Regions from separate parts of the Glutamicibacter mishrai genome, predicted to be linked through region 4. Evidence: predicted binding sites of a transcription regulator. Region 4 holds the regulator's gene; each other region holds the start of a gene.
What was found. The regulator LexA, encoded in region 4, represses DNA repair genes until DNA is damaged. The targets are predictions, from matches to a motif close to TCGAACANNTGTTCGA.
Positions count from the first base shown of each region.

Region 1 (7,747 bases), 1.7 Mb from region 4:
GGGAAAGGTTTACAGCGGACCGGCTTGGTGCGCCATCGTGATCCTTGGTCTTAAAGTGCGCAGCAAAGGGACTTGTCCAGGATTCAGAGCTTCGGATGATCGAGTTCTGAATTCAGGCAAGTTCCTTTGCCGCATTCTCTGGGGACTTCAAGAGGCAAAGTCGTGCCGCTCCCAGAAGGCGACCCGCAATCCGTGATGAAGGGTCCTAAAAGACAACTTGGCTTAATATTTGCCAATAGAACTAGCGCGTCAATATTGGCTTTTGGCCAAGGCCCGTTTCGAGGAAAGTCTCGCGTGGCCGACGTCCTCTGCTGGCTACAAAACTAGGTCGGCGGGAAAAGCACGGTTCCGCTGGCTGCCATAATGATGATGATGAGCGTTGCGATCAAGCCCAGAAGCAGCGCCTTGATCCCGGTAGTGAAGATGCTGCGTAGGTTCACGCCGAGCCCGAGTGCGAACATCGAAGCCGATAGGAGCAGCGTCTGCACCATCGAGGCGCTGTCGAGCAATGCTCCGGGCAGGTCGAGGGTGGTTCGCAGGAGCATCGTTGCCAGGAACCCGAGGATGAACAGCGGCACCAAGGGCGGATTCTTATCGCCATGGACGCTGTGCTGGCGACGCAGATACAGTCCCACACCGGCAACGACCGGGGCGAGCAAGAGGACTCGCGCTAGTTTTACGGTGACGGCAACAGCCAGCGCCGCGGCGGATACCGATCCGGCACCGGCCACGACCTGGGCTACCTCGTGGGTGGACGCCCCGACGAGCATCCCGATGCCTCGATCATCCAGGCCCAAGAGCAGGCCAAGTGCCGGCATCGCAGGAATCATCAGCGTTCCAAAAAACACCACAAGCCCTACCGCCGTGGCTACCTGATGCTCCTTGGCTTTGATGGTTCCTTCCGCGCCAGCCACCGCAGCCGCACCACAAATGGAAAGACCGATGGCGATCAACAGCCGTTGTTCAAGATCCAGGCCCATCAGCTTGCCGATCCATGCGGTGAGCAAAAACGTGATGGTGACCGAGGCGAGTACCACCAGCAGCACTCCGGGGCCCAGGGCGAGAATGGATCCCAGCGACAGCTGGAATCCCAAGAGGACGATGCCCATCCGCAAGAGCTTCTTCGCTGAAAGCCCCACCCCGGCATCAAGCACGTGGGGCACCGGCGCGAGGTTGCGCCACAGGGCACCGAGCACGATGGAGATCAACAGTGCGCTCACCGAGCTGAGGTAATGGCTGATCAGCATGCATAGCGCACCGACCACCAGGCAGAGCAGGATTCCAGGGGCTGGTCCTGCTAGTAGCCGGCGGGTTGCGGTGATTCTGGCGGAGGGGCGGGTACCAGCAGCGGGGTGTGCGCTGGTCGAGCCGGGGGCGGGGTTCATGCCTGCTATTCTTCGCCAGAAGCCGATCCTGCGGTATTCATCTTCTGGCCATCACAGGCATATGATCATGATATGGATAGCGATGTGCCGGTACGGCAGAGCATGGCCCATTGGCTGCAACTTTCCTCATTGGAGTTGCTGGTGGGCATTGCGGACCATGGGAGCCTGAGCGCCGGCGCTCGGGCGGTCGGCATGGCGCAGTCCAACGCCTCCAGGGCGCTGAAAACCCTAGAACGCCGGCTGGGATATGCGCTGGTGGCCAGGAAAACCAGCGGGTCCACCCTGACCGCAGAAGGCGTGCTCACCGTCCAATGGGCGCGTGAAGCGCTCGCCGGGCTCAATGCCTTTGCCGCCGGGGTGCGTTCCCTGGCCGAGCACGGCCAGACGGAACTGGAATTCGCAGCCAGCATGACCGTGGCCGAGTACCTGGCGCCCTCGTGGATCGGCCAGCTGCATGAGCAATTGCCCAGCGTCACCCCGCGGATGAGGATCATGAATTCCCACGACGTGATCCAAGCGGTTGAACTGGAGCAGCTGGGCTTCGGCTTTGTCGAAACACCCCATCTGCCCTCCGCGCTTCAAAGCCGTGAAGTCTTCCGCGACGAAATGCTGATCGTGGTGGCCCCTTCCCACCCTTGGGCCGCCCGGAAGCATCCGGTAACTCTCGAAGAGCTGCAAGAGACAGCACTGATTGAACGCGAGGAAGGTTCAGGCACCAGGGCGTTCCTGGATTCCCTGGCAACAGCCGAACGTGCCAAGCCGATTGCGGAATTCAACAGCAATGCCACGATCGGCCAGCTGGTGGCCGGCGGGATGGGGCCTGCGGTGCTGAGCCAGCTGGCAGTCGAAAGCCAGATCAAGCAGGGAACCCTGGTGGAAGTTCCGTTTGCCGGGCCGGCCTTGATGCGCAAATTATGTGCCATTTGGCGCAAGGAACGCGTCTTGAATCCCAATGAGCGCACCCTGTTGGAGATCGCCATCAGCGCCCGCTGAACACGGCCCTTAACGGCATCATCCCGGATCGAGCATGGCCGCGGTGCGCGGAGCCACGTCCGATCCGGGGCACCAGAGGGAGCCTAGGAAGCAACCTTTTCTATGGTGTGGCCCAGCTGCTTGGTGGGAACCCGATAGGTCTCGCGTGCAGTCAACGCCGAGAGCGAGGATATGACGGCGATCGCCGCGGTGAACAGGCTGATCTGGACCCAGCCATTGGCTTCGAGCCCGCCCAGGGCGGCGACGATGGACGGCGCGAAGCCCGCCATCAGGAAGCCCAGCTGGGTGCCGATAGCCAGCCCGGAGAAGCGCACCTGCGAGGAGAACATCTCTGCGTAGAAGCTCGGCCAGACCGCGTTCGCCGCCGCATAGGCGCAGGAGAACACCAGCACCGAAAGGGTGAACTGCAGCAGCGCGTTGCTCGACTCCATGGACCGCAGGTAGAACGGCATGATGGCTGCCGAACCCAGTGCGCCGTAGATGAACACCGGCTTGCGGCCGATCTTGTCTGCCAGCATGCCGAACAGCGGCTGCGAAATCAGCGCGCCGATATTGCCGGCGACCACAAGCCACAGGGTAATGGATTCGTCCATATTGCCGATGACCTTGCCGTAGGAAATCGCCAGGGTGCCATACACGGTGGACACGGCGGCGATGAATGCGCACAGCACAACGCGCAGCACGTCCTTCCAGTGGAAGCGCAGCAGCACGGCCAAAGGCAGCTTGGCGATGTCGTTGTTCTTCTTGGCTTCTTCGAATTCCGGGGTTTCATGCAGCGAGCGGCGGATGAAGAAGGTGATGATCACGACGACTGCCGAAAGCCAGAACGGAATGCGCCAGCCGATGCCGAATTTGATCTCATCGGGAAGGGCGACCACCGGGATGAAGATCATCGCGGCGAGGATCTGGCCGCCCTGGGTGCCGGTGAGGGTCCATGAGGTGAAGAAGCTGCGGCGGTGGTCCGGCGCGTGCTCCAGCGACATCGATGAGGCGCCGGCCTGTTCCCCAGCTGCCGAGAGCCCCTGGCAGAGCCGGGCGAAGACCAGCAGGATCGGGGCGAGCCAGCCCACCTGCTCGAAGGTCGGCAGGCAGCCGATGAGGAAGGTCGAAGCGCCCATGAGCAGCAGGGTGAACATCAGGACTTTCTGCCGGCCGATGCGGTCGCCGAAGTGCCCCACGAAGATGGCGCCCACCGGGCGTGCGACATAGGCGAAGCCGAAGGTGGCCAGCGACATCACCGCAGCGTTGGTGTCGGTGTCAGGGAAGAAGATATGCGGGAAGATCAGAGCTGCCGCGGAGCCGAAGATGAAGAAGTCGTAGTATTCAACGGCGCTTCCCATGAAGCTGGCGATGGCCGCCTTGACCGGTGTTCTTCCTGGGCTGCCGGTGTCGGCGGATGCGTTGGGTCCGTGTGGGGATGGCATCGGGTGACTCCTCGTCGAGTGTCTAAAGAGGGTGAAGATGGTCTTTAAGTGTTCGCTATGCGTACACTTGTTCGGAATGTGTTCATTGGATTACAGTAGATGTAAATCACATCTCAGGCAATACCTGAAGTAAACAAGAAGAGCTGCGGGAGAACATGAGTACACGTGCTGAGTCTTATCTGGTCGGTCTGATCGGTGACGGCGTAATGCCTTCGCTGACGCCACCGATGCACGAACGTGCTGCCCAGGTCCATGGGCTGCATTACCTGTATCGGCCGATTGACCTCACCGAACTCAATCTTCCGGCAAGCGATATCGGGGAGCTGCTCCAAGCGGGAGCCAAGCTGGGATTTAACGCCTTCAACGTAACCCATCCTTGCAAACAACTCGTTCTCGACCACCTAGATGACATCTCGCCTACGGCCAGAGCCATCGGAGCGGTCAATACCGTGGTGATCCAGGACGGCAAATTCATCGGGCATAACACCGATGCCTCCGGATTCATCCGTGGCCTGAACGACGGGCTGCCCGGAGTCGCAAAGCGCAAAGTGCTGCAGTTGGGAGCCGGCGGAGCCGGCGCGGCCGTGGCCTACGCACTGCTGCAGGATGGCACCGAGGAACTGCACATCGTCGACCTCGATGAGGACCGCGTTGAACATCGTGTCCGCGAGCTGCGCAAGCACTTCCCGCACGCGGCAATCCATGCGGCAACACCGCAGCAGGTCCCGCAGCTGCTGGGCCAGGTGGACGGATTGCTCAATGCGACCCCGATCGGCATGCACCACCACCCGGGGCTGCCCCTGGATCTCGCCGCGCTCGAAGAACGCCACTGGGTTGCCGACTGCATCTACCGCCCGGTGGACACCGAACTCATTGTCGCCGCCCGCGACCTGGGATGCCAGGTCCTGGATGGCGGATATATGGCCGTGGGCCAAGCGGTCGATGCCTTCGAAATCATCACCGGCATCAGGCCGGAGACGCAGCAGGTCCGAAGCCACCTGCTGGAACTGCTGGACAAAGGACTGTAATGCGCACCTCGATCGCCACGGTATGCCTCTCAGGAACCCTCGAAGAAAAGCTGCTGGCCTGCGCCAAAGCCGGGTTCGACGGAATCGAGATCTTTGAACAGGATCTGTTGGTCAGCCCCATGTCGCCAGAAGAAGTTAAGGCCATGGCGCACCGTCTGGGACTGACCCTGGACTTGTTCCAGCCCTTCCGCGACTTCGAAGGAGTCACCGAGGAGGCGCTCAAAGCCAACCTGCACCGTGCCGAGGCGAAATTCCAGCTTATGCAACGCCTGGGCATGGATCTGATGCTGTTGTGCTCCAACGTCGGCACCGCCACCATCAATGACGATGACCTGTTTGTCGAGCAGATCCGCCAGCTTTCCGATCTCGCTGAAAAATACAAAGTGCGCATCGCCTATGAGGCATTGGCCTGGGGCAAATACGTTGACACCTACCAGCACTCATGGGAGGTCGTGAAGCGCGTGGATCGAGCCAACGTCGGGCTGTGCATCGACAGCTTCCATATTCTTTCGCGCGGCGATGACCCGGCGGACATCGCCAGCATTCCGGGCGAGAAGATCTTCTTCGTGCAATTGGCCGACGCACCGGTGCTCTCAATGGACATCCTCTCGTGGTCCCGCCACTACCGGCTCTTCCCCGGACAGGGCGGGTTCGCGCTGGACCAGTTCCTGGCAGAGCTCGTCCGCTCCGGATACGACGGCATCATTTCGCTGGAAATCTTCAATGACGTATTCCGCCAGTCCAATGTGGAGCGTACCGCCATCGATGGGCTTCGCTCCTTGCAGTGGTTGGGATCGAAGACGGCCCAGTTGCTGGACTCGAACTCGGAGAGCTACGCGCTGGAGCTCGAGGTGCTTCCCGGCATCCAAGACGCCACTGGATTCGACTTCGCCGAGATCAGGACTGAAGACCCCGAACGCGTGGCAGGGCTGCTCTCGCAACTCGGATTCAACTTCCGCGGCCAGCACCGGCGCAAGCCGGTGCAGCTCTGGAGCTCGGGCGAAGCCAAGATCATCATCAATTCCCAGCGCAGCCGCGGGGTGGAAGCAGCTGTCTCGGGCTTCGGCGTGCTGGTGCCGGACCCCGTGGCCAGCGGCGAACGCGGAGGCGCCCTGCTGGCGCCCCGGGTTCCTCGCCACCAAACCCATAATGAGCAGGATCTGCCGGGGTTCATCGCCCCGGATCGCACCGAAGTATTCTTCAGCTCGCTGGCCAACACCGAAAACTGGGTGCAGGAATTCGAGGATTCCGCACCGGAGGCCAACGCTGCGCCCACTGGGCCCATCTTGAATATCGACCACATCAACCTGGCCCAGCCTTGGCAATGCTTTGACGAATCAGTGCTGTTCTACAGCAGCGTGCTGAACCTGAAAGCGCGGCCGGGCACGGAAGTGCCAAGCCCCATGGGGCTGGTGCGGTCACAGGTTCTTGCGACCGGCGATTCCAGCGTCCGGCTGGCATTGAATATCGTGCCGCAGGGCCTGGAAAGCGTGATTGAACGCAACCACGAATACCCGGAACACGTTGCCCTTCGCACCGATGACATCATCGAAGTCGCCCGCACCGCGCGTGCCCGCGGCATGGAGTTTTTGCAGGTGCCAGCGAATTATTACGAGGACCTCGCCGCGCGCTTCGATCTGGATGCGCAACTGCTGGAAACCCTGAAGGATTTGCACCTGCTCTATGACCGCGATGAGGCCGGGGAATTCCTGCACTTCTACACGAAGACCCTTGGCAACATGTTCTTGGAGGTAGTTGAACGGCGTTCTAGCTACGATGGGTATGGAGCGCCAAATGCGCCGGTCCGGCTTGCTTCTCAATTCGAGAGCAATCGCTGGAGCAGGAACTTGTAAAGCTGGGGGACCAAACAGTGGCAGAGCGGCCGGATTATTTCGTTAAGTCAGCGGAAAAGACCCTGGCCGTGCTGCTGGCATTTTCGGCAGGCAACTCTGAACTGACGGTCTCCCAGGTTGCCACGGCTACTGACCAGACCCGCGCCTCGGCCCGCCGATTCCTGCTGACCCTGGTTGACCTTGGATACCTGCAGGCCCAAGGCAATGCCTTTAAGATGACCCCGCGCGTTCTGGATATTGGCGCTGCTTATCTTTCCGGATTGACCCTTCCCCAGGCCGCCGTCGGCCATCTGCAGGCGCTGGCCCGTGAGCTGGAGGAGACCGCTTCTCTGTGTGTCCTTGAAGGCCAGGACGTGCTCTATGTAGAACGCGTCGCAGCACCACGGCTCCATGCATTGAACGTGTCCATTGGCAATCGCCTGCCGGCCTGGGTGACTTCGATGGGCCGTGTGCTCATCGCCCATCTGGAGCCGGGGGAGCAGGAAGCATTCCTGCAGCGCGTGGAGCTGCAGAAGTACACCGAGCACACGGTCGCGAGCATCAAGGACTTGAAAAAGGAACTGGCAACGGTTCGCGAGCAGGAATGGTCCTTGGTCAATCAAGAACTGGATGAGGGGCTGCGTGGCCTGGCCGTTCCGGTGATCCGCGGCGGAAAGCTGCTGGGCGCGTTGAATATCTCGGTGCAGACCAGCCGGAACAACCCTGAATATATCCAGGACCAGCTGTTGCCCAGGCTTCGCCGTGCCGCCAACGACATTGCTGACGACTTCGGCGGGCGCCTGGGCTAGGCAGCCGACTGCAAACTACCGGCCATTGGCTTCGATGGCTGAGGACAGCAATCCCGACAAGCGCTGGACACCCTCGGCAATGGTCGCCTCATCGACCGAGCAGAACGCCAGGCGCAGCTTGTTATCCGCTTGGCCGCTCGGGCTGAACGCAGCTCCGGGAATGAAGATGACTCCTGCCTTCACTCCCTGCTGCAGCAGCTCATAGGTGTCGATTCCCTGTGGCAGTGTGAGCCAGATGAAGAATCCGCCTTCCGGACGCGTGTAGCTGACTTCCGC
Region 1 is NZ_CP032549.1:1,162,413-1,170,159, reverse strand. It holds gene D3791_RS05550 (YeiH family protein) at 324-1,385, opposite strand; gene D3791_RS05545 (LysR family transcriptional regulator) at 1,458-2,378, shown strand; gene D3791_RS05540 (MFS transporter) at 2,462-3,802, opposite strand; gene D3791_RS05535 (shikimate dehydrogenase) at 3,958-4,830, shown strand; gene D3791_RS05530 (bifunctional sugar phosphate isomerase/epimerase/4-hydroxyphenylpyruvate dioxygenase family protein) at 4,830-6,683, shown strand; gene D3791_RS05525 (IclR family transcriptional regulator domain-containing protein) at 6,701-7,471, shown strand; gene D3791_RS05520 (aminotransferase-like domain-containing protein) at 7,487-7,747, opposite strand, start outside.
Region 1: the regulator LexA is predicted to act here: its motif matches at 3,862-3,877, upstream of D3791_RS05535 (shikimate dehydrogenase).

Region 2 (7,747 bases), 1.7 Mb from region 4:
GATGTTCTGGCGGGCGTCGATCACCGCGACCACCGAGCCGGAGGCGGCTAGTTCGCTGACCAGTTCGTAGGCGGAGTCGTTGGTGGTGAACACGGCGATCTTCTCGCCCGCGCGCACCCCGTAGCGGTTCAGGTAGCTGCGCACCGCGCCGGCAAGCATGATGCCCGGGCGGTCGTTGTTTTCGAAGACCACCGGACGCTCGTGGGCGCCGGTGGCCAGCACCACCTGGCCGGCACGAATGTGCCAGATGCGTTCGCGCGAGACGCCCGGCGCGGCCGGTGCATCAAGGTGCACGGTGCGGCGCTGGACGGCCACCAGGTAGTTGGCGTCGTAGGAGCCGAACACCGTGGTGCGCTGCAGGTGGGTGGTTTCCTCGGCCTGCGCCAATTCGTCCACCACCGATTCGATCCAGTCAGCGGAATCCACCCTGTCGATCTGTTCGCCGGCGGTATCCAGCAGGGTTCCGCCGGCTTCCGGACGCTCGTCGAGCAGCATCACCCGGGCGCCGGAGCGCGAGGCTTCGCGGGCCGCGGCCAAACCGGCAGGGCCGGCACCGACCACCAGGACGTCGGTGTGCACGTGCACGTGGTCGTAGTAGGCCGGATCGGTGTCCGGATCCAGCACGCCCAGGCCCGAGAGCAGGCTTGCCGAAACACCCTCGGTCACCGAGACCGTGGTGGCCGGCAGCATCGACTCATCAACCTCGCCGGCGTGGCGGGCTGCCACGGTGACAAGCGCGTTGGGCTCTTCCACCCCGGCGGCCAGGATGCCGCGCGGGCGCTTGAGGTACAGCGAAGGGCCGCACTGGCGGATCTGGTTGGCCAGCATGGCGCTGGCGATGGTGTCGCCGCGGAAGGCGGAAAGCTGATGCCCGTCGATGCTCAGGGCCAGTGGCTGCGCGCTGTCGATCCGCGCGCGGGAGCGCAGTTCTGGTGCCAGTCGCTGTGGCTTGCTCATCGGGAGCCTCCCTGAAGGTTGTCGATCTGCGGTTGCGCCTCGCCGGCGCCGTATACGGCCAGGAATTCGTAGCTGACGGTGTCGCGCAGGGCGTTGAACCACTTGCGGCAGCCGCCGGAGTGGACCCAGCGTTCGGCGAACACGCCCTTCTTGTTGCCGCGGTAGAACAGGTAGCGGGACCATTCCTTATCGGTCAGCTCCGCGGGATTCTCCGGGTAGGCCACGTGGGCTTCGCCGCCGTAGCCGAATTCGTTTTCGTTGCGTGGCCCGCAGTGCGGGCAGTCGATTAGCATCATGGTGGTGCTCCTAGTGTGCGACGGCTGCCGCGCCGTGTTCGTCGATCAGGTGGCCGGTTTCGAAGCGTTCGAGGCTGAACGGGGCGTTCAGCGGGTGCGCCTCGTCGTGGGCGATGGTGTGGGCCAGCGTGAAGCCGGCGCCCGGGGTTCCCTTGAACCCGCCGGTGCCCCAGCCGCAGTTCACGTACAGGTTCTGGATCGGCGTCTTGGAGATGATCGGCGACGCGTCCAAGGTGGTGTCCACGATGCCGCCCCAGGTGCGCAGCACATGCGCCCGGGCGAAGATTGGGAAGAGCTCCACGGCCGCGGCCATCTGCTCTTCGATCACGTGGAAGGCACCGCGTTGGCCGTAGCCGTTGTAGCTGTCGATCCCGGCGCCCATCACCAATTCGCCCTTGTGGGCCTGGGAGACGTAGACGTGGATGTGGTTGGACATGACCACGGTCGGGTGCACCGGTTCGAACAGCTCGGAGACCAGAGCCTGCAGCGGGTGGGACTGGATCGGCAGTTCAAAGCCGGCCATTTCGGCCAGCACCGAGGAGTGCCCCGCGCCGGCCAGCGCGACCTTGCCGGCGTTGATGGTGCCGCGCGTGGTCTTCACGCCGGTGACCTTTTCGCCGTCCTTGATGAACCCGGTGACTTCACAGTTCTGGATGATGTCCACGCCCATTTCGTTGGCCTTGCGGGCGAAGGCCCAGGCCACGTGGTCGTGCTTGGCGATGCCGGCACGAGGCTGCCAGGTGGCGCCCATGACCGGGTAGCGGATGTTGTCGCTCACGTTGATGATCGGGCAGGCTTCCTTGACCTGGGAAGGGTCGAGCCATTCGGCGTCCACGCCGTTGAGCTTGTTCGCCTCCACGCGGCGCACCGATTCGCGCACATCGCCCAGGGTGTGGGCCAGGTTCAGCACCCCGCGCTGGGAGAACAGGAAGTCGTATTCCAGGTCCTCGGGCAGCTGCTCCCAGAGCTTCAGCGACTTTTCGTAGATGCCAGCCGATTCATCCCACAGGTAGTTGGAGCGAATAATTGTGGTGTTTCGGGCCATGTTCCCGCCGGCCAGCCATCCCTTTTCCAGGACCGCCACATTGGTGATGCCGTGGTTTTTCGCGAGGAAGTACGCGGTAGCCAGGCCGTGGCCGCCACCGCCGACGATCACAACGTCGTAGGACTTCTTGGGGTCCGGATTCGCCCACAGGAACTCCGGGTGCTCAGGCAGCAGATCAGCCACAGTGAATCTCCAATCTTCGACAGGACCGTATGAATGTATGAATTGCCGACAACTGATATATCAATCTGCGATTCACTGTATGATAGAACAGGAAACCCGGTCAATGGGTTCACGAAAATTACTTGGATGCTACGCACCACAGGAGGACTTCAGTGAGCGAATCCCTTTCCGATCGCGCCTACCAGATACTGCGCGACCGCCTGATCATGCTTGACATCGCCCCGGGCGAGCCGATCAACGAGGCCCAGCTGGTCCTCGAGCTGAACATCGGCCGCACTCCCCTTCGTGAAGCCCTCAAGCGCCTGGAAGTCGACCACCTGGTCCACTCCTACCCGCGCCGCGGCACCTTCGCCACCCGCGTCGACATCACCGAACTCGCCGCCATCACCGAAATGCGCCTCGCCCTGGAGCCACTCGCCGCCGATCGCGCCGCGGCCCTGGGCGGAGGCAGTGTGCGCCACGAGATCGAGCAGACCCTGCACACCATCACCACTTTCACCGGCGACGAGACCCGGCGCAATCTCATGGAGAACGATCTGGCCGTGCACCGCCTGATCTACCAGGCCGCCGCCAACCACCATCTCGAAGAGACCCTGATCCGGCTCGACAATCTCGCCACCCGCATCTGGTGCCTCACCCTGGATCGCCTTCCGAGCATTGACGCCCATATCGCCGAACACCAGGCCCTCCTCGAAGCGGTCCTCAATCAAGACCCGGAAACTGCCAGCACCCTGGCCCGCGACCATATCGCCAGTTTCGAAACTTCGGTGCGCGCCGTACTCTGACCGCCAGTTTCAGTCGCCAATCCCGCACCTGCTTTCAGCCTTGACCACCCGTCAAACCATCGTTTGACCTGTAACTTCATCATGCCCTAAAAGTTATCCACCTGCAATCAAAAACTCGAAGACATATTCGAACAACAGGCGTAAAGTAAGAATATGCCCGAAACAGTAAACTCCTCCGGGGATCAGCCCGACCCATCGCTTCACGGCAAGATCCAGGCCGTGATCGAAGAGCTGGAATCTGTACTGGCATACCGCGAAGAACATGGCACCAAGAGCCAGTGCGCTCAAGCCATCGCCGAGATCGAATCCGCAATTGCCACCTTGAACTATCATCAAGCAGCACTGAGCAATCAGCTCGAAATTGACGTGGTTCAATCCAATTCTGAAAAGAACCCCGGAAGCAAGGCACAGGACCAGCTCAACCGCGGCGCCGCTTCCGCCGTTGCACTTGCCCGCCGCTCCGATCCGCATGGCTTTCAAACGTATTTGGAGAACTGCCGGATTCTCTTCCAAAGCACTCCGCACTTGGCTGCTGCGTTCAGCCGAGGCGAATTCACCGAGGCGCAGATTCGGGCTATTCTCACCCCGCTGCATTCCGTCAAAGAAGAACGCCGAACAGAATTCGACGATTTTTTCGCCAAGAATCCAAAGATGTTTGAGAACCTGGGCAATAGGAAAATCAGTGACGCTGTCTACGACTTCACCCTGACCTACGCTTCGGACCAGCAGTGCAAAGAACAGAAATCAGCTGAGGAAAAGCGCTTCGTCAAATTCACGCCCAGTTCCCGCACCGGCATGATGCGGGTGAACGGCAGTATCCCCATCAGCGCGGGGATGGCGATGAAGAATGACATGAAAGCCACGGCTCGCAGCATCAAGGCAAAGGGCGATTCCCGCACCCGGGCGCAGATAGAGGCAGACTACTTCTCGAGTTTCTGCACCAACTCTGAGGCCAAAATTCCGCTCACCCTAACTCTTGGCTTGGTAATGACAGATAAGACGCTTTTTCTCGGCGATCGGAATCCCGCCCATCTGGAAGGCTACGGCGTCATTGCTCCCCAGTATGCCCGTGAGCTGGTTGCCGGTCAGGAGATCATGAACAACATGACTCTGGCTGACATGGCCGCCACTCGCTCACCGGCTTTCGTTGAAACGCTGGAAGCCACCGTGGAACTCATCCGCCTGTATACCGCACCGGGCGACAAGGAACTGATCGCGATGGATTCCAAAGCGAGGATCTTCCCGGAGAAAATGAAGAAATTCGTCAAAATACGCGACAGGCATTGCCGCACCCCATTCTGCGACGGAACGATTGAAGAAATCGACCATGTCACCCAAGCTTATTTAGGCGGACATACCTGCGTGATCAATTCCGACGGCCGTTGCAAGTTGTGCAACCAAGCCAAGGAAACCCCAGGATGGCAAGAATTCGTCCTCAAAAGCGGACCACATTCAATGCTGATCAACACCGGTATGGGCATCAAGTACCGGTCCACGGCACCTCCAGCGACCGGTTTTGCGCATAAGCCTTACCCACAGCACATGAGTGAAGCCGACTGGGTAAGCACATTTGAAGAATGGTTGAACCGGCCGCCGGACACGGGCAGCAGTCCGCCCGGCATCGAGGATATCCCCGCTTGACGGGATGAAAAAGATATTAGCCAGACCAGTTGCCACTATCGCCCCAGAAATGGGGCGATAGATAAGCTGCTGATTACAACTGGGATATCTTCGTGAAGATTACGCATAAGCACGAAGCCACTCGCTTCGAATGCATACCCCTAAGTAAGACATCCCAGTTGCAACCTCAAATACTTTGGCCAGCGACAGGCAATAACCACGAATCTTGCCGCCGCATAAAGCGGTCATAAGCAAAAATCACTTTCGCCCCAAAACCTGGTTTGCGCGGATTACGCCTCACAAAGTATCGACAAAACACCTTAACGACCGGCCAGCGGCAATACACTTTCCCAAGTTCAGTGTTATGAATCACCCACAGTTGCCCGCTTCAGGCCTGCGCTATGTTGCGCGCGACGCTGTTCGCGAAAAAGTCGCAGACGTCGCGCTCGACCTGTTCGTCGAACATGGGTTTGACGAGGTGACTATTGCGAAAATTGCAGAATCGGCGGGGTCATCCCCCGCAGTGTGCATCGTTATTTTGCGACCAAAGAAGATATGGTCATAGGTCCATTCGAAACGAACGGACCGCGTGTAAGTGATGAGCTGATCAAGCGACCAGCCGACGAACCGATCATGCAGTCATTGCACGGAGCCTACGCGGCGATGATTACCCGCGGCCCGCACCGCTCACGGGACAGGGCGGCCATGCGCCTCTTGGCAAGCACGCCCTCGCTTCGTGCGCGAAACACTGAAAAACACATGGTTTGGGCGGAACTATTAACACCGATCGTTGCCGAGCGGCTAGAAGGCAGCGACTCCCCGTTGCGCGCCAGCGTTCTGGTTCAGACAAGTTTGAGTGCGTTCCAATTGGCCTTGATGGCTTGGGCGGACGACGTGCAAGAACGCACGATCCTGGAATTGATTGACGTTGCCTTTGGCGACTTTGAAGCGGGTCGGAACTAGAGACTGAAGTAGCCACCTTGATCGCACGATCACGGCCACGATAAGAGCTCGATTAAAGCGTCGACGCAACCTCGAACAGCTTGGGATACAAAAAATCTCCTGGTCGCTTGACCAGGAGATTTTTATTGGATTTGGTGGAGGTAAGGGGATTCGAACCCCTGACCTTCTGCATGCCATGCAGACGCGCTACCAACTGCGCCATACCCCCAAAAGAGTTGGTTCCCTCGGTATCACTACCGCTGAACCGAGATAAAACTCTACCGGAGGTCCTGGAAAAACACCAAATCGGCCATCGGAGACGCTGATCACATCCAGCCTATTCAGAATGTCCCCGGCCGATGCAAGAATGATCTCGGAGCCGATCGGCTCCGCCAAGAAGTCAGTGAAAGGCGCGATCCCATGGCCATTGGAATGACCCCGTACCTTCGCTTCGCCGGTGATGCCCGCGAAGCCATGGAATTCTACAACGCAGCACTCGGCGGCGATCTATCGATGATGACCTTCCAAGAGGGCATGAACGATGGCAATCCCGCCACCGCAGATTTGATCATGCACTCGTCCCTCTTCCTGGAACGAGGCATCCACCTGATGGCTTCGGACACTCCTCCGAAGATGAACGTGACCGGCAACGGGGTGATCGCTTTGAGCAGTGATGCCACCGATGAGGCCGACAACGCGGTGCTGACCAAGTGGTGGGAGGCACTGTCTGCCGGCGCAACCATCGAAATGCCATTGGAGAAGGCCCCATGGGGCGACTCCTTCGGCCAGCTTCGCGACAAGTTCGGCGTGGTGTGGATGTTCAACATCTCCGCCGTGCAGGGTTAGAAACTAGTCGACCACGGTGTGTTCGTGGGCTGCGATTGCCTCGCGGCCCACGAGCAAGCCGACCTTCTTGGCCCGCGCCTGGGTAATCATGGCGATCAACAGGCCCAGCACTGCCAGGCCTGCGCCCACCAGTGATGGCGCGCGGTAGCCAAAGCCAGCCGAAATCACGGCGGCACCCAGGGCGGCGCCCAGGGCGTTGGCAACGTTCAGCGCCGAGTGGTTCAGTGAAGCGGCCAAGGACTGGGCGTGCGGCGCCGAGTCCATCAGCAGGGTCTGCAGGCTTGGAATGAGCAGCGAGCCCACGGCGCCCAGAACGAAGACCATGATCATGGTCGGAATCACCCAGCTGGCCACTGCCGCGAAAACCAGCATGGTCGCGGCCATTAAAACGCTTGAGAGCTTGATGGCGCCGAAGACCGACCAGTCCGCCAGGCGTCCGCCGATCAGCGAACCTACCACCATGCCCAGCCCATACAGGGCCAGGGCGATCGGGACGAGCGTGATCTTCAGGCCGGATTCCTCGGTCAGCGTCGGGGAAATGTAGGAATACACGGCGAAGAATCCGCCGAAACCAACGATGCCGGTGGCCATGGCCAGCCACACCTGAGGGCTTTTCAGCGCCGTGAGTTCGCGTCGGACGCTGGCGCCTGGTTCAGCCTTGCGCCATGGGACAAACAGCGTAATCAGTGCCGCGGTGAGCAAGCCGATGAACGCGACGATGTAGAACATGGAACGCCAGCCGGCCTGCTGGCCAAGCATCGTGACCAGCGGGACGCCGCCGACGTTGGCCACCGACAGGCCCAGCATCACCCAGGCGATGGCGCGCCCGCGCATGGTTCCGGGCACCAGGCTTCCTGCCAGCACGCCGGCCAGGCCGAAGTAGGCACCATGGGGCAACCCGGCAAGGAAGCGGGTGATCAGCATGGTGTTGTAGTCAGGCGCGAAAGCCGAGGAGAGGTTGGCCAGGGTGAAAAAGAGGATCAGCAGCTGCACCGCGCGCTTGCGCGGGATCTTGGCAGCCATCGCGGTGAGCACCGGAGCGCCGACCACCACGCCAATGGCGTAGGCGCTGA
Region 2 is NZ_CP032549.1:1,036,788-1,044,534, forward strand. It holds gene D3791_RS04895 (sarcosine oxidase subunit alpha family protein) at 1-957, opposite strand, end outside; gene D3791_RS04900 (sarcosine oxidase subunit delta) at 954-1,253, opposite strand; gene D3791_RS04905 (sarcosine oxidase subunit beta family protein) at 1,264-2,481, opposite strand; gene D3791_RS04910 (GntR family transcriptional regulator) at 2,688-3,266, shown strand; gene D3791_RS04915 (DUF222 domain-containing protein) at 3,420-4,907, shown strand; gene D3791_RS16890 (TetR/AcrR family transcriptional regulator) at 5,251-5,451, shown strand; gene D3791_RS04920 (acyl-CoA-like ligand-binding transcription factor) at 5,412-5,849, shown strand; tRNA gene D3791_RS04925 (tRNA-Ala) at 5,982-6,057, opposite strand; gene D3791_RS04930 (VOC family protein) at 6,249-6,674, shown strand; gene D3791_RS04935 (MFS transporter) at 6,678-7,747, opposite strand, start outside.
Region 2: the regulator LexA is predicted to act here: its motif matches at 3,382-3,397, upstream of D3791_RS04915 (DUF222 domain-containing protein).

Region 3 (7,747 bases), 700 kb from region 4:
CTTCCCACGTCCCGCCATCCAGAGAGAAGGTTCCGGAGGTGATGACGTTTTCGATGCGTGCGGACATCAGAGTTCCACCACCGAACGCAACACGGTTCCTTCATGCATCTTGTTGAAGGCTTCCTCGATCTGGTCGATCGTGATGCGCTCGGTCACGAAGGAATCCAGATCCAGTCGGCCGAGCTTGTACTGCTCCACCAGCATTGGGAAGTCGTGGCTTGGCAGGCAGTCGCCGTACCAGGAGCTCTTCAGGGAGCCGCCACGGCCAAAGACATCGAGCAACGGCAGTTCCAGCTTCATCTCCGGGGTAGGCACGCCCACGAGCACCACGCGGCCAGCCAAGTCGCGGGCGTAGAAGGCCTGCTTGTAGGTTTCCGGGCGGCCCACTGCGTCGATCACCACGTCGGCGCCGAAGCCGCCGGTCAATTCCTGGATTGCTTCTACTGCGTCGACCTTGGAGGAATCAACGGTGTGGGTGGCGCCGAACTTCTTGGCGCCTTCCAGCTTGTCCACGTTGACGTCCACCGCGATGATGGTGGTTGCCCCGGCCAGCTGGGCGCCGGCGATGGCAGCCGCGCCAACGCCACCGCAACCGATCACAGCGACGGACTCGCCGCGCTTGATCTCACCGGTGTTGATGGCAGCGCCGATGCCGGCCATGACACCACAGCCGAGCAGGCCTACGGCAGCTGGATCAGCATCTTCGTCAACGATGGTGCACTGGCCGGAGTGGACCAGGGTCTTCTCTGCGAAGGAGCCGATGCCCAGCGCTGGGGAAAGCTCGGTGCCGTCCTCGAGGGTCATCTTCTGGGCGGCGTTGAAGGTGTTGAAGCAGTACTTCGGCTCGCCCTTGGCGCAGGCGCGGCACTGGCCGCAGACTGCGCGCCAGTTCAGGATGACGCGGTCGCCGACCTTGACGTTGGTGACGTTCTCGCCGATCTGGCTGACGACAGCGGTGGACTCGTGGCCCAGCAGGTAGGGATACTCGTCGCCGATTCCGCCGAGCTTGTAGTGCAGATCGGTGTGGCAGACGCCGGTGGTCAGTACGTCGACAACAACTTCTCCGGGACCTGGGTCCGGAACGATGATGTCGACGACCTCTACGGGTGCGTCCTTGACGCGCGAAATAACGGCTTTGACCTTATGAGGCATGGGATTTAGCTCCTGGAACGATTGATGGTTGCTGTCTCGATGCTATCGGTGCGTTGGATGCGAATCGAGCATTGTGCTGATCATGACCCGGAAGTTTCGCGCAGAGCCTACGCGAACAGACATTTATGAGCCTTTCATCCTATGCACGAGTTGGGACGAAAAACGGCGCTTGAATTGAGAGCCAGAGTGCACGAGCCACATTGACGCAGCACTTCAGGGGAGCAAAGGCGATATCCGCCAGAACTTATGTCGGGGTGGCTCGTTCCTGGACGTGGGTGAGGAGCACAGCAAGCGTGCCCCAATAAGGCGCATAAACCAGGCGGTTGGCAGTTCTTCAAGTTGCCAAGCAACGGCAGCTGGATAGGTCCTACCCCAAGGCGATCGTGAAGCGAATGATGCAGGGATATTTCTAGACGGCCCTTGCCGCCATGGAGTCTTGTCATCTCTCGCAAAATGACAGAACAGCTTGGTCGCGCCCTCGGCTTCTTAACTCTATTCAGCCAGATGCTGTTGACCAGCGATGGCCAAAAAGGAGCAGTGGCTGCATTTGCGTGGGGCTTCAATGGGGCGGGCCGTCTGATTGCGGTGGCATTGCCATTTTCGAAGGCACCGCTACCTGAAAACCTTCCAACGGCCGAGTCGGAACGCGCATCAGTTGCGACGTGATCGAGTGCAAGAATTGCCATAATTTTTATTCTCGACATTTCAATGTCTTCTTAGGGTGGATCTAGTGCAATGCGCGGTAAGGCCGATCAAATCGACCGGCCTTAGGCGGACCACAGCATGAGATCGGAAAAGGTTTGCGCCCCGGCTAGCCTTTCATTGCTGCCTTGAAGCGATATGCAATCGCCTTGTCATCAGCAGCTTGGGATAGTTGCGAGGTTTCTTCCCAGGTCGTTCGGCCGAGTTTTTTATTCACGAATTTGGAACTGATGAAGTACTTCTCTTCCCAATTCTTTGGTCTCTGCTCCCAGATTTCTTCGAGCCAAGCGTCATTTTCCTTACGGCCTGTTCCGAATTTTATGCATTCAGTCCGGATATTCCAGAACTCCTTGGGATCCATGATCAACGGGTCTTCCAGCCTGATCGCCCGAACCCGACCCTGGTGGGTGAAGTGGGCAAGACCAGATAATCTCGTCACGTACCGGAAATCCAGTAAGCCAATCGAGTTAAACGGACCTGCAGAACTAAGATCGACGGTTCGGGAGTTTACTATTTTGACCCAGCTCGCACTGAATGCCTGCGGGAACCAGCGATCAATGACTCCATGTTTGATTGTGGACAAGCTAAGGGAACTTATCCCTTCTTCGCTTGTTGGCAGCTCGCAATTGAAACAGTCAAGTGCCTCCTGCGTAGGGCGATAAATCAGGGTCTCGGTTGCTGACCTCTGTTCCAGAACTTCGGCCCATTGCGGTTCCCACGAGAATTCGAGAGTGCTGACACCAGACCAATCATGATTCTCCGGAAGCAACACGCGTTTGGCGTCGTATACCGAGATTCGTTCAAGGGAAGGGAAGCTCGAAATTCCGGTCAAATCTAGATGATCGCTTATTCCTTGGTAGACAACCTTGGTCTTTTTCTTATTCATCCATGGTTTGAAGTCTTCCATCGCTTTCATTGATGTCCCTTACGTTGGTTCTTCGCCATGCCACGCATGCGTTATTAGCGTAAAGCGTATCGCCCCTGTTTTGTGACCCTAAGTGCTCGGTTTGCCCTCCAGCGCGCCCGGGGTGGACCAAACTGTCGGTGCGCCTGACTAGTGTAACTGTCATTCGAATACATGTTCGAATAGAATGGTTCTATTAGGTAAGGAGTGCACACGTGGGGATGTTCACCGAGTCAATTGAGGTTGCCCGGGCGGCGAACGGAATGCCGTTGCGCGTGAGATGGCAAGGGCAGGACTACCGCCTGGCTGCCGAACCTCAACGCTGGTTCGAGCGCCGCAAATGGTGGGACGAAAACCTGCGGATTCCGCGTGGAATCGGCGCGGGAATGGCCGACTACGAGATGTGGCGGCTGCAGCTGGTGGCGGTGCGCGGACCGAAGCAGGTGCACAGCGTCGACGTGAGCTTTGATGCGCAAACCGAACACTGGCGGCTGGTGCGTGTGCATGAGTCCCTGGCCCGCAGCGCCTAGGCCGCAACCAGGGGAACATATCTTCGAAGGGCTGTCATGAGCTTCACCCATTTGAACGTTAGTTCTTCCTATAGCGCCCACTACGGGGTGTCGCACCCGCGCGCCCTCGCGCAAGCAGCCAAAGCGCATGGCGCGCAGATGCTGGCGCTGACCGACCGGGACGGGCTATATGGCGCGGTTAAGCACGTGGCGGCCTGCATGGCTGAAGGGCTGGCACCGATCCTCGGAGTCAACCTCGCGGTGCTCGATGCCTCCGGGGAAACCCTCGGAAGAATCACCCTGCTGGCCCGCGGAGGCTGCGCAGGAGCTGGCTACGCGGCCCTATGCCGGGCAATTACCCTCGCGCACAGCACGGCGCATGGCGTTCCCGGACTGAGCGCCCGGCAGGTTGCGGAACTGGGCCGCAGCGGCAATCTGATAATCCTGCTCGGCGGTGAATCCGATGTAGCCAGAGCGATCCTCAAGGGAAAATACACCCAAGCGCGCACACTCATGGCCGACTGGAAAAAGCGGGTGGGGAAGATGCTGCGGGTCGAGATCACCACCTACCTCTCGTCGCACGGTTCGCGCTATAGCCTGGGCGAAGCCGCGCGCATGTTGCGCTACGCCCACGAACGGCAGATCAAAACCGTGCTGACCAACGCGGTGCGCTACGTAGATCCCGACGGAGCTGTCACCGCGGATATTCTTGACTCCGCGCGCACCCTGCACAGCTTGAAAAACCTGGACTCCTGCCAGCCCAATGGCCAGGGCTGGCTCAAAACCCCTCAACAGATGCACCAGCTGGCCACCGAAATCGGCAACGCCACCGAGCGGCACTGGGCACATCAGATGCTGGGCGAAACCGAAGCGCTCGCCCGGTGGGCAGCCTTGGATCCCATAACGGACTTGGGCTGGAAGAAGCCGGTGATCCCTGAAGCGAAAGTCATCGGACTCTACCGGCCAGCCATGCAGGAACTGACTGAACGTGTCTACGCCGCGGTCCCGCGCCTGCTGCCTGATGCCGACCGAAGCCTGATTGAAAAACAGCTGGACCTCGAACTGGGCGTGATCCAGCGACTGGACTTCGCCGGCTACTTCCTCACCGTGGCAGAAACCGTCAACCTCATCACCGAGATGGGAGTGCGCGTTGCGGCCCGCGGTTCGGGAGCCTCCTCGCTGGTGAACTACCTGCTGGGCATCAGCCAGGTGAATCCTCTGTCCCACGACCTCGTGTTCGAACGCTTCCTGTCGGACACTCGAACCACCCTGCCCGATATTGACATCGACGTGGAATCAGCCCGCCGCCACGAGATCTACCACAAGATCTTCTCCACCTACGGCGAAGAACGCGTCAGCCTGATGAGCATGCAGAACGCCTACCGGGCCCGCGGCGCAGTACGCGACGCAGGATCCGCCCTTGGCATCGAACAGGAGCAGGTAGACGAAATCGCCAAGCAGCTCTGGCGCTTCTCCGCTTCCTCATTCCGCGAAGCACTCACCGAGAAACCCGAGCTGGCTGCCCTCGCCGAACGCATCACCGATGACACCCAGCTCGATATCCTCATCGACGCCACCGAACGCCTGGACCGGTTGCCACGGCATATCTCCATGCACCCCTGCGGGGTGATCCTCTCCGATGCGAGCCTGCTGGACCGCACCCCGGTGCAACCCTCAGGCATCGGATTGCAGATGAGCCAGTTCGACAAGCACGATATGGACCTGATGGGGCTGATCAAACTCGACGTGCTCGGAGTGCGCATGCAATCAGCCATCGCCTACACGCTCGAGGAAATCGCCCGCATGCACCCGAGCAAGGAACAAGCCGCTCGCGCCGGCGGACACACGAACGACAGCTATATAGAGGCCGACGGAAAGATCGACCTTGCCAGGGTGCCGCTGGATGACGAACCCACTTTCGACCTGATCCGTTCCACCCACACACTGGGCTGCTTCCAAATCGAATCCCCGGGGCAGCGCGAACTGGTCGGCAAGCTGGCACCCCGAGAATTCAACGACCTGATCATCGATATCTCCCTGTTCCGGCCTGGGCCCATGCAATCGAATATGGTCAAGCCCTACCTGGAGCACCGCCACGGATTCGCCCCAGCCCAATACCTGCACCCGGACCTGATTCCAGCGCTCGCCGAAACCCACGGGGTCACCGTTTTCCATGAACAGGTGTTGCGCATGCTCGATGTGCTGACCGGCTGTGGGCTGGGTATGGCTGATGTCTACCGGCGCCTGCTGGGCAACCCGGAAAAGGAACCAGCCGTAGAACGCTACGTGCGCACCGAAGCAACCAAGCGCGGCTACAGCCAGGAGACGATCGACAAGGTCTGGGAAGTGCTCTCCGGCTTTGGGTCCTTCGGCTTCTGCAAAGCCCACGGAGCTGCCTTTGCCGTGCCCACCTACCATTCGGCTTGGCTCAAGGCGCATCACCCCGAAGCCTTCCTCGCTGGCATCTGGGAACACGACCCGGGCATGTACCCCAAACGGTTGCTGGTCTCCGAAGCACGCAGAATGGGCGTTCCCATCCTCCCTCTGGATATCAATCGCTCCACCGGACACTACCGAGTCGAACGAGTTTTCGAATCCGCTCCAGTGAAGCTCCCGGTGGTGCCCCGCGCGCCCAGCTCACTGCGCCCCGGACGCTACGGCATCCGCCTGGCCTTCCGCGACATCCACCAGATGAGCGAACGTGAAGTGCAACGCCTCGTGGCCGGCCAGCCCTATGAGCACCTTGCAGATGTCCGCGCCCGCGCGGGGCTCTCACGCCGCACCTACCAGAACCTCGCGGCCCTCGGCGTCTTCGACTCCCTGCTCGCCGGGACCTCGCGTGCCGACACCATCGCCCACACGCAATCCATGGCCCACAGCACCCTTCCAGCCAAATACCGGCCCGGCCCCGGACAGCTGGCGCTTGACCTTGGGAAAATCGAACACATCAAGGCCACGGGAACCGAGCTGGAACCAGCAGAAGTAGTACGTACCGAACTGGACCTGATGCACCTGGATGCCAGCGAGCATCTCATGACCTCCTATAGGCAGAGACTCTCGCACCTGCCTATAACCCAGGCCGCAGAACTTCTGCACCTGCGCAATGGAACTGAGGTGCTAGTTGCGGGCGTACGCATAGCCACGCAGACCCCACCCATGAGAGGCGGAAAGCGAGTGGTCTTCATATCCGTAGATGACGGCACAGGCTGCATCGATGCCACCTTCTTCGATGACACGCAGCAACGCACCGGCCCCTTGCTCTTCTCCACCCGCATGCTGCTCATCCACGGAGTGACCCGGCGTACCGGGCCACGCGGCATTTCCTTGCAAGCGCTGAACGCCTGGGACCTGCATCAACCAGAAACCTTGCCCGCTGCGGGATACCTTGAAGAGCAGAGTCGACCGCAAATCAGCTATCGGCCGAAGCTCGGCGAAGGCGCTCGCAACATCGAAAGCGTCGGAGAGCTCGCCAAACGCATGGAAGCTGAAGGACTGGATCAGCGTGGGGCGTGATCAAACCGAAGAAACATGCCCGTCAGCGTCAATGACAAAAGACGGGTTATGGACAAAGTCCCAGCGGAAACCATCAGGATCAGCAATACAGGCGCTCTTCCCGCCCCAAGGCTGCACCGTCGGCTCCGAAATCGAGGTAGCTCCTGCTTCCAGCGCTCGCCGATAGTGGTGATCGACTTCGGCATCCGAGTGGACGTTATGCCCCAGCGACAGCGGGGGAGCCAGCTCGCCGTGGCCGACGTTTCCGTACTCGGATGGCATCTGCGCAACGTCCCACAAGGCAAGCATCAGACCGTAGCCTGCGCGGACAAAAGCGATTTCCGGGTGAGCCGGTTGAACCAGTTCGAACCCCAGTCCCTCGGTGTAGAACTTTGTTGAAACGCCGACATCGCGCACGCCGAGGGTAATGGCGCTGATGACCGGGGGAGCAGGTTTGTTCATAGTTCCAGAGTAGAAGCGATGGAAAATGAAAGCCATGGGTTAGCGAGCCTCCCAAATATCTCCGCATCCCTGTCGAAGAGGAATTACTGCTCATCGTGCAGCGATCAACGTTGCATCTGGCACGTCATGACCCTGTATAACGCTGATTCCTTGTTGAACGAATCACACGAAGGCGATCAATCCCCACAAAACCCGAAGTGAACGCGCGCTGAGGTTAGGTCCTGAACTAAACTGGATTCTGGCTGGCTGTGGCCAAGGTATGCCACAAGCTATGAAGCCATCCCAGATTGAAAGGTAGAACCCGATCTCATGAGCGAGCAGCTGACTCTCACCATCGATGGCGAGCAGGTACAGGTGGACGCGGGAACAACCGGTCTGCAGTTCTACGCCGATCAGAAAGACGTGGTAGTAATGCACGTCGACGGCGTATTGCGCGACCTGGCCCGCGAACTGGAAGCCGGAAGCACCGTCACCCGTGTCACTATCACCGACCCAGAAGGGTTGGAGGTGCTGCGTCACTCAACTG
Region 3 is NZ_CP032549.1:37,349-45,095, reverse strand. It holds gene D3791_RS00205 (MBL fold metallo-hydrolase) at 1-67, opposite strand, end outside; gene D3791_RS00200 (S-(hydroxymethyl)mycothiol dehydrogenase) at 67-1,152, opposite strand; gene D3791_RS00195 (hypothetical protein) at 1,964-2,770, opposite strand; gene D3791_RS00190 (DUF6504 family protein) at 2,980-3,288, shown strand; gene D3791_RS00185 (DNA polymerase III subunit alpha) at 3,325-6,780, shown strand; gene D3791_RS00180 (VOC family protein) at 6,781-7,221, opposite strand; gene thrS (threonine--tRNA ligase) at 7,531-7,747, shown strand, end outside.
Region 3: the regulator LexA is predicted to act here: its motif matches at 2,925-2,940, upstream of D3791_RS00190 (DUF6504 family protein).

Region 4 (7,747 bases):
AGGCCAGCGGATAGACCCAGACGAGGGGTACGTGCGGAACGGTGCACCATACGAAGGTTTCAACGATGACCGAGGGCAGCATAGCCCTGCGCAATCCCCAGGCGTCTACGCGCGCTCCACGCCACGGGGCGCCGATGGCGATGCCGAGGGTCATCAGCGCGGTCACCAAGCCGGCCGAGACCCAGCTCTGGCCGAGGTGGTTGACCAGATGAAGCAGCAGGAGCATGCTCAGCGCGGAGTGCGGAAGTCGGGCAATCATGCCGATAAGCAGCAGCATCGCGATCTGCGGCTGACGCAAAATCTGCCAATAGCTTTTCATGCCCGAACTGTTCCTTACTGTTTCAAGGAGCCCGCCGAGATTAACTTGGCGCGCTGTGCAAACTGAGTTCTAGAGAATCCACTGCTTCAGTGAATTCAGTGTTCTGGGACAAGCGTCCCTGAATTGCGCTGGTAATTTCCTGCGCTTGGTTCTGGCTTGTTCCCGGTGCGAAAACAAACTGCAAATTAAGTTCCGGTCCGGAGCCACCGCCTGGAACCATCTGGCCGTCCCGTGATCTTGAGCCTACTCCCCTGCCGGGGGCCAGCTGCACGGCCTGCAGTTGGCTAAAGCCTTCGGTGGCATCTTGCACGAGATTGGCGATCTGCTGGTTCTGATAGCTCGGAATCCAGTCGACCTGTTTGGCGAGGTTCCAGACCCCCGGTCGTCGCAGGACAAAGGTGAAGTCGCTGCCCGGGTCGAGTACCAGCAGCTGGCATTCTTCGCTGACTGCCGACAGCGCGGCTCGCGGAGCGAAGACCGCCACTGGACGAGCTTCCTTGTGCCAGGCTTGCAGGCGTTCGACGGTGGTAAAGACCGGAAGCGCCATGCGTCCGTCCGGTGCTTTGATTTTCACCAGCGCCATGTCGGCTTCCTTGTCCGAGGCGAATCCGTGATCGGTCATGGCTTCTTCACCCAGTTGTGCCACGACGGCTACGAATACTCGCGCGGTGGCCAGGGCCTTGTGGACTTCGGTTTCAGAGCCTTTGCCTTCGCGCAGTCGCGCGAGGGCGGTCATGGTTGGAGCGTCGGCGCTGCCGTCGTCCTTGTCGAAGTTGTGCAGCGGGTTGCCTTCGCCGCTGAGGTCGCGGCCATCCCAGCTCTGTCCAGCAGAGTCGGCGGGTGAACCGGCCTGAGCCAGTGCCGCGACAATATGTCCTGGCAGGTGGCGTTTTGGCGCTGATTCAGAATGCTCCGTACTCATACATCCATGCTATCGGTGGTTTTGGGTCTGGTGGAGGGAAGAGTTGGTTCTTCTCTCATGAGCTTGAACACCACCGTCAAGGTGTTTCAGATCTTTTTTGCGTCATTCTGCAGGGAACAGAGGAATCGGTAACGGTTGGACGTTGTTCCTGCTTCAGAAAACAATTGACGGTTTGAAAGCCGTTGGGCTTTCAAACCGTCAATTGTGTGGCTTGGCGAATCTAGCGACGCCCAGCGACGTCCAATGCTTCTTGCAAGGTGAATTGACCGGAGTACAGAGCCTTGCCCATGATGGCTCCTTCGATTCCTTCAGGCACAAGTTCACGCAGGACACGGAGATCCTCGAGCGATGAGATGCCGCCGGAGGCGACAACAGGCTTGTTGGTCTTGGCGGCGATTTCGCGCAGCAGATCCACGTTCGGCCCGCGAAGGGTGCCATCTTTGGTCACGTCGGTGACGACATAGCGGGCGCAACCGGCATCTTCCAGACGGGCGAGAACATCCCACAGGTCTCCGCCGTCTTTGGTCCAGCCATGACCTGACAACGTGGTGCCGCGAACGTCCATGCCCACTGCGATCTTGTCGCCGTGGCGGGCAATGGCCTGCTTGGTCCATTCCGGATTCTCCAGCGCAGCGGTGCCCAAGTTGACCCGGGTGGCGCCAAATTCCAAGGCGCGGTCCAGGGAGGCATCGTCGCGGATGCCACCGGAGAGTTCCACCTTGATATTCAGTTCCTTGGCGATACGCTGCACGATCTCGACGTTGCTGCCGCGGTCGAACGCCGCGTCCAAGTCAACGAGGTGCAGCCATTCGGCACCGGCGTTCTGCCAGGAAAGCGCCGCTTCCAGCGGGTCGCCGTAGCCGGTTTCGGATCCGGCCTCGCCCTGTACCAGTCGAACGGCCTGTCCCCCGGCGATGTCTACTGCAGGCAATAGTTCGAGAATTGGTTGCTCGCTCATGATGTCCTTAGTGAAGTAATGATTTTTAGAGGGTCAAGACCCATGCGGCAATAATGCTCATAGCCGCGAGTACCCATAGCGCGATAACCCATGAAATATGGGCCTTCTGGCTTTTGAGCGAGATCGCTCCACCTGCCAGAAATGCGCCGACGAACCCAAGCACGATGGTCCACATGCTTACAGGGTGCCCAGCCAGTTGCGCAGAAGCTGCGCGCCGGCTTCCCCGGATTTTTCCGGGTGGAACTGCACCGCCGAGAGCGGGCCGTTTTCCACTGCCGCGACAAAAGGCGTCCCATGGGTGCTCCACGTAACCTGCGGTGGAGTCATCGCTGGCTGAGTCACATCGAATTCCCACTTCTGCACGGCGTAGGAGTGCACAAAGTAAAAACGCTCGTTCTCAACGCCGGCGAATAGCTTGCTGCTTTCTGGCGGCTGAACGGTATTCCACCCCATATGCGGGATGACGTCTGACTTCAGACGCTCGACGGTGCCGGGCCATTCGCCGATACCGGCGGTCTTGACTCCGTGCTCAACACCTTCTTCGAAGAAGACCTGGTGGCCAACGCAGATTCCCAATACCGGTTGCCCACCAGCAATGCGCCGGCCGATCCAGCGCAGTGCGCCAATCTTGGTCAGCTGTTCCATCACCGAGGCGTAGGCGCCAACACCGGGGACAACGAGCCCATCAGCGTTCATGACCTTCTCTGGGTCCGCGGTCAGTTCAACCGACGCACCTGCGGCTTCCAGCGCTCGTACCGCAGAACGGACGTTGCCCGAACCGTAGTCGAGAACAACTACATTTTTCTTTTCCACTTACAGTGCACCCTTCGTGGATGGAATCTTGTCGCCCATGCGTTCGTCGAACTCGACAGCTTCGCGCAGTGCTCGTGCAAAGGACTTGAATTGGGCCTCGACAATATGATGAGGATCGCGGCCCGATAGCACCTCGATATGCGCACAAATTTGTGCGTGGAAGGTGATGGCTTCGAAGACGTGGCGAGTCATCGAGCCAGTGAAGTGGCCGCCGATCAAATGGTATTCCTGCCCTGCCGGTTCACCGGTGTGAACCAGGTATGGGCGGCCCGAAACGTCCACAACCGAGCGCGAGAGCGCTTCATCCAAAGGAGCGTATGCGGTGCCGAAGCGTCGGATTCCCGCCTTGTTGCCCAGGGCTACGCGCAGCACTTCGCCAATAGTGATCGCGGTGTCTTCGACGGTGTGGTGCACGTCGATGTGGGTATCGCCCGTGGCTCGGACTGTCAGGTCGATCAGGGAGTGCTTCGACAGCGCGGTGAGCATGTGGTCGTAGAACGGCACCGAAGTGCTGATCTCTGACACGCCGGTGCCATCGAGATCCAGTTCCACGAATACAGACGATTCGCTGGTGACGCGTTCCATGCGGGCGCGACGTGCGCCAATCAATTCGGCAGACATGTCTTCCTTCGCTTGTTCTTGCTTACTTTTCCGCACCGAGCAGCTCGGCTAGGTGATCCAAGAACGCAGTAGTTTCTGATTCGGTTCCGGCAGTTACACGCAGAGTTCCCGGGATCCCATTGTCGCGGACAATAATGCCAGCTTCCAATAGGCCTTCCCATACCGCGTGAGGGTTCTCCAGTCCGCCGAAGAAGACGAAGTTGGAGTCTGAGACTGAAGGATTGAGCCCCAGCTCTTTGAGACGGGCAACAATTCGGTCTCGCTGGGACTTGATGTCTTCTACCTGGGCCAGCAAAAGATCAATGTTTTTCAGCGCCGCAATTGCTGTTGCCTGGGTGACAGCCGACAGGTGGTAAGGCAATCGCACGAGGCGGATCGCATCGGTGACTTCGGGCGCTGCTGCGAGGTAGCCAACGCGGGCGCCCGCCAGGCCGAAGGCCTTGGACATGGTGCGCGAGACGATCAAGCGCTGCCGTCCTTCAAGCAGGGTCAGCGCTGATTTTGTGCTCGACAGGGAAAATTCGGCGTAGGCCTCATCCACAATGACCATGCCGTTGTGCTCGCTCGCGGCATCGTAGACAGCAGTGATCACGTCGAGGCCGAGCGCAGTACCTGTGGGGTTGTTGGGGGAGCACAGGAAGACGATGTTCGGCTTATGTTCGCGGACTTGTTGCGCGGCTGATTCTGCGGAGAGGGTGAAGTCCTCTGAACGTTCTCCGGCGATGTAAGCCGTATCAGTCCCGCTAGCGAGCAACGGATACATGGAATAGGTAGGGCCGAAGCTCATGAGGCTCCGCCCAGGTCCGCCAAAGGCTTGTAGGATCTGCTGCAGGATTTCGTTGGATCCGTTCGCCGCCCAGATATTCTCGGCGGTCAGGGAGTGACCAAGATAATCGGCAAGAAGTTCTCGCAGTTCGGTGAATTCACGATCTGGATATCTGTTCAGACTAGTCGCCGCTTTAGCGACTTCCTGCGCAATGGCTTCCACGACAGTTTGAGGAAGCGGATGGGTGTTCTCGTTGACATTCAGCTGGATGGGCACGTCGATTTGCGGTGCGCCATATGGGGATAGCCCGCGGAGATTCTCACGCAAGGGCAGCTGACTCAAAAGTTCACTGCGGTCATTCACGCATTTAGTCTACGTGGGGACCAGCTTCGCGGGTGAATCCGCTACGAGTCAAGGTAACAATCCCCCCGACTCACTTCGAGTCCTTAGCCAGCGAGGACTGGAATCGACAGCGAGTCGCCCACGTGGATTTCGCTCCCCTGCAGGGAATTGAGTTCCGAGATGTGGTTGACTGCCGAAGTGACGTCATAGCCCTGCGCGTACTCCTTGGCAAGGCTCCAGACGGTGTCACCAGGAATAACAGTCACGTCAATTGTTTCGACACCCGTTGGCAGTTCAGAGGATGCGTGAGCATTGGAGGCAAACATCGAGAAGAAGAATGCGGCTGCAACAGTAAGTGCAAATACGGGAATGCCTACCAATACCGCCCAACCACGGCGGTTGATGCGGATCTTCATTGGAGTCCGGGTTTGATTTGAGTCAAGTGCGACAGTTGCCATGACCTTATCTCCTCAAGTTTATCGAGTGGTGCGAAGTTGTGTTCGATGCCTATGTTTCGAAGAAGTGTTCGAAACTAGTACATCTGTTCTAACAGAGCTTCGTCCGACTTGTCCAGAAGTTTTCGAACAAATCTTTGAAAGAAACTCGCTTATCCACTAAGATTTCGAAGTAGACGAGCAATGAAAACATCACACCATCTGGCTCCGACAGTTTGGACCACTGAACTTTCGTCAGATAGCTAGGGAAGGCAAAATCTCATGTCAGCTTCACAACGCACTCCCCGATCGAATGCACGCTCGCTGACGATTCGCCAAAAGAAGATCCTGGAAACCATCCAGCGAGCAATCGGCAAGAACGGCTATCCACCATCCATGCGTGAGATTGGCGACTCGGTAGGACTCAAGAGCCTCTCAAGCGTCACTCACCAGTTGAGCCAGCTCGAAAAGCTTGGATACATTCGCCGAGATCCACGCCGTCCGCGCGCCATGGAAATTCTGTTGCCGCTGCAGCTCGCGGATGATGCAGAGAATCCGGCGACCCCCGAGGATGCCGACACCAAGGCCGCCGAGGATGCGATGGTGATCGAGCTCAGCACGTCCGCTGACACCACGATGGTCCCACTGGTAGGACGAATCGCCGCCGGTGGTCCGATCCTTGCCGATCAGTCCGTTGAAGATGTTTTCTCGTTGCCTCGCCAGTTGGTCGGGCACGGCGAACTATTCATGCTCAAGGTTTCTGGCGATTCCATGGTTGATGCAGCCATCTGTGATGGGGACTGGGTGGTCGTCCGCCGTCAGCAAAATGCAGAGAACGGTGATATCGTCGCTGCGCTGCTCGATGAGGAAGCTACCGTCAAGACCTTCCGGCAGCGCGATGGGCACACCTGGCTGCTTCCGCAGAACTCGCGCTACGAGCCGATTCTTGGCGACGCTGCAAAGATCATGGGTCGTGTTGTTTCGGTGATGCGCTCGCTCTAACCACATCTCAAAACGGCGCCGATGCATGAGCTTCGGCGCCGTTTCCGTGTTTGCTATCTACAGGTTTTCACTTCGAATCGCATCGATCTGCAGCGCTGAAGACCATCCATCGCTGAACTGCTGCTGAGAGCCGCCGGGGCTCGTCATCGACAAGACTGCCCGCGGTCGACGAAATCATCTGCTGAGCCATATCTCGAACTTCATGATCCAATCGCTCGTCATTGACGCACAGGGCTAAATAGCGGCAGAGGATTCCGGCAAACAGATTACCGTCTCCTCCTCCGTTTACGGGCAGAATGCCGGCTTCATCAGCCAGATGCCGACGAGTAGCCCGGACCAGCGTTCCGGCGTGGTCCAAATCGACGGCAGTGCCCAGCTCAAGCAACGCTCCAAGTATTGGCCCCTGGTTGTAGGTGTACAGCGCTTCTTCCATCTTGTGCCCTGAGGAAGTAATTCGCAGTCCATCTAAATACAGTCCCTGATGGCCGCTAAAAAGCTTAGTCCGCATCCAGTCGAGGAGCTTTCTGGACTGATCGCGGTCACCGCTGCGCGCGAAAAATAGCGCGGCCGGAGCATTGGCCGGAACATTCTTGAAGTCTCGCTTACGCGACCAGTACAGGCCACCGTCCAAGACGTCATCAATGCCGCCTTCGAGTTGCTTGCGCAAGGTTGTCACGGCCTGTTTGGCACCACGATGGCTGCGTCCTTCAACCTGTCGCGAAAAACCAACCAGCCTTTGGCAAGCCAAAGCCAGCCATGCCATATCGTCAAAGAAATAGTTGGGGAATACCCCGAAGTTCCGCACTCGGATGCCAGCCAGCAAGTCTTTGGCCCGGCGTAATTCGTTCTGGGCAGCACCGCGATCGCCATCGGCCAAATAAGCCAACCCGTCATCGATTATGGCATCCAAGTAGTGGGCCTGCCACCAGTAGTTCCACTCAGCAAACGGATGCGAAAAACCGTTGATATCGCTGAGCATGCTTCCGTCGTGCAACTGGTGCCGAAGACTATACGGACGGCCGATCCACGTACCTGGCAGGCCGAATAGCCTATGGCCAAAACGGGCGTGCGTATCTTCAGCCGCGGCACGCGCCAGCTCCTTCATGGACTTCATCTTGCCTTCCGATTCTCGGACTTCCCCGTGGCACAGACATTAGTACACTCAGCTAGCCATGGACACCAGGTTCGGGTGCCCACAAGCTGGAGCCTACTTTTCAGCGGGCTTCAACCGCTCCAGAACCCCAGAAATAACCTTCTTGTCCACGGTTGGCCACATCGGAGGCAGAGTAGCCTTCAGGAAGCTGCCATAACGAGCCGTAGCCATTCGCGAATCAAGGATGGCAACCACGCCACGGTCGTTGACCGAACGGATCAATCGACCGGCTCCCTGAGCTAACCGAATCGCGGCATGCGTGGCAGAGACCTGCATGAAACCATTGCCACCATGTTTGGCGACGTCCTCGGTACGAGCCTTCGAAATTGGATCGTCAGGTCTCGGGAATGGAATCTTGTCGATGATGACCAAACGGCAGGAATCCCCAGGAACATCGACTCCCTGCCACAGCGTCAT
Region 4 is NZ_CP032549.1:2,909,404-2,917,150, reverse strand. It holds gene D3791_RS13730 (MFS transporter) at 1-319, opposite strand, end outside; gene D3791_RS13725 (SseB family protein) at 360-1,241, opposite strand; gene priA (bifunctional 1-(5-phosphoribosyl)-5-((5-phosphoribosylamino)methylideneamino)imidazole-4-carboxamide isomerase/phosphoribosylanthranilate isomerase PriA) at 1,462-2,199, opposite strand; gene hisH (imidazole glycerol phosphate synthase subunit HisH) at 2,377-3,012, opposite strand; gene hisB (imidazoleglycerol-phosphate dehydratase HisB) at 3,013-3,633, opposite strand; gene D3791_RS13705 (histidinol-phosphate transaminase) at 3,656-4,762, opposite strand; gene D3791_RS13700 (LysM peptidoglycan-binding domain-containing protein) at 4,846-5,199, opposite strand; gene lexA (transcriptional repressor LexA) at 5,458-6,177, shown strand; gene D3791_RS13690 (glycoside hydrolase family 76 protein) at 6,245-7,282, opposite strand; gene D3791_RS13685 (ATP-dependent DNA helicase) at 7,385-7,747, opposite strand, start outside.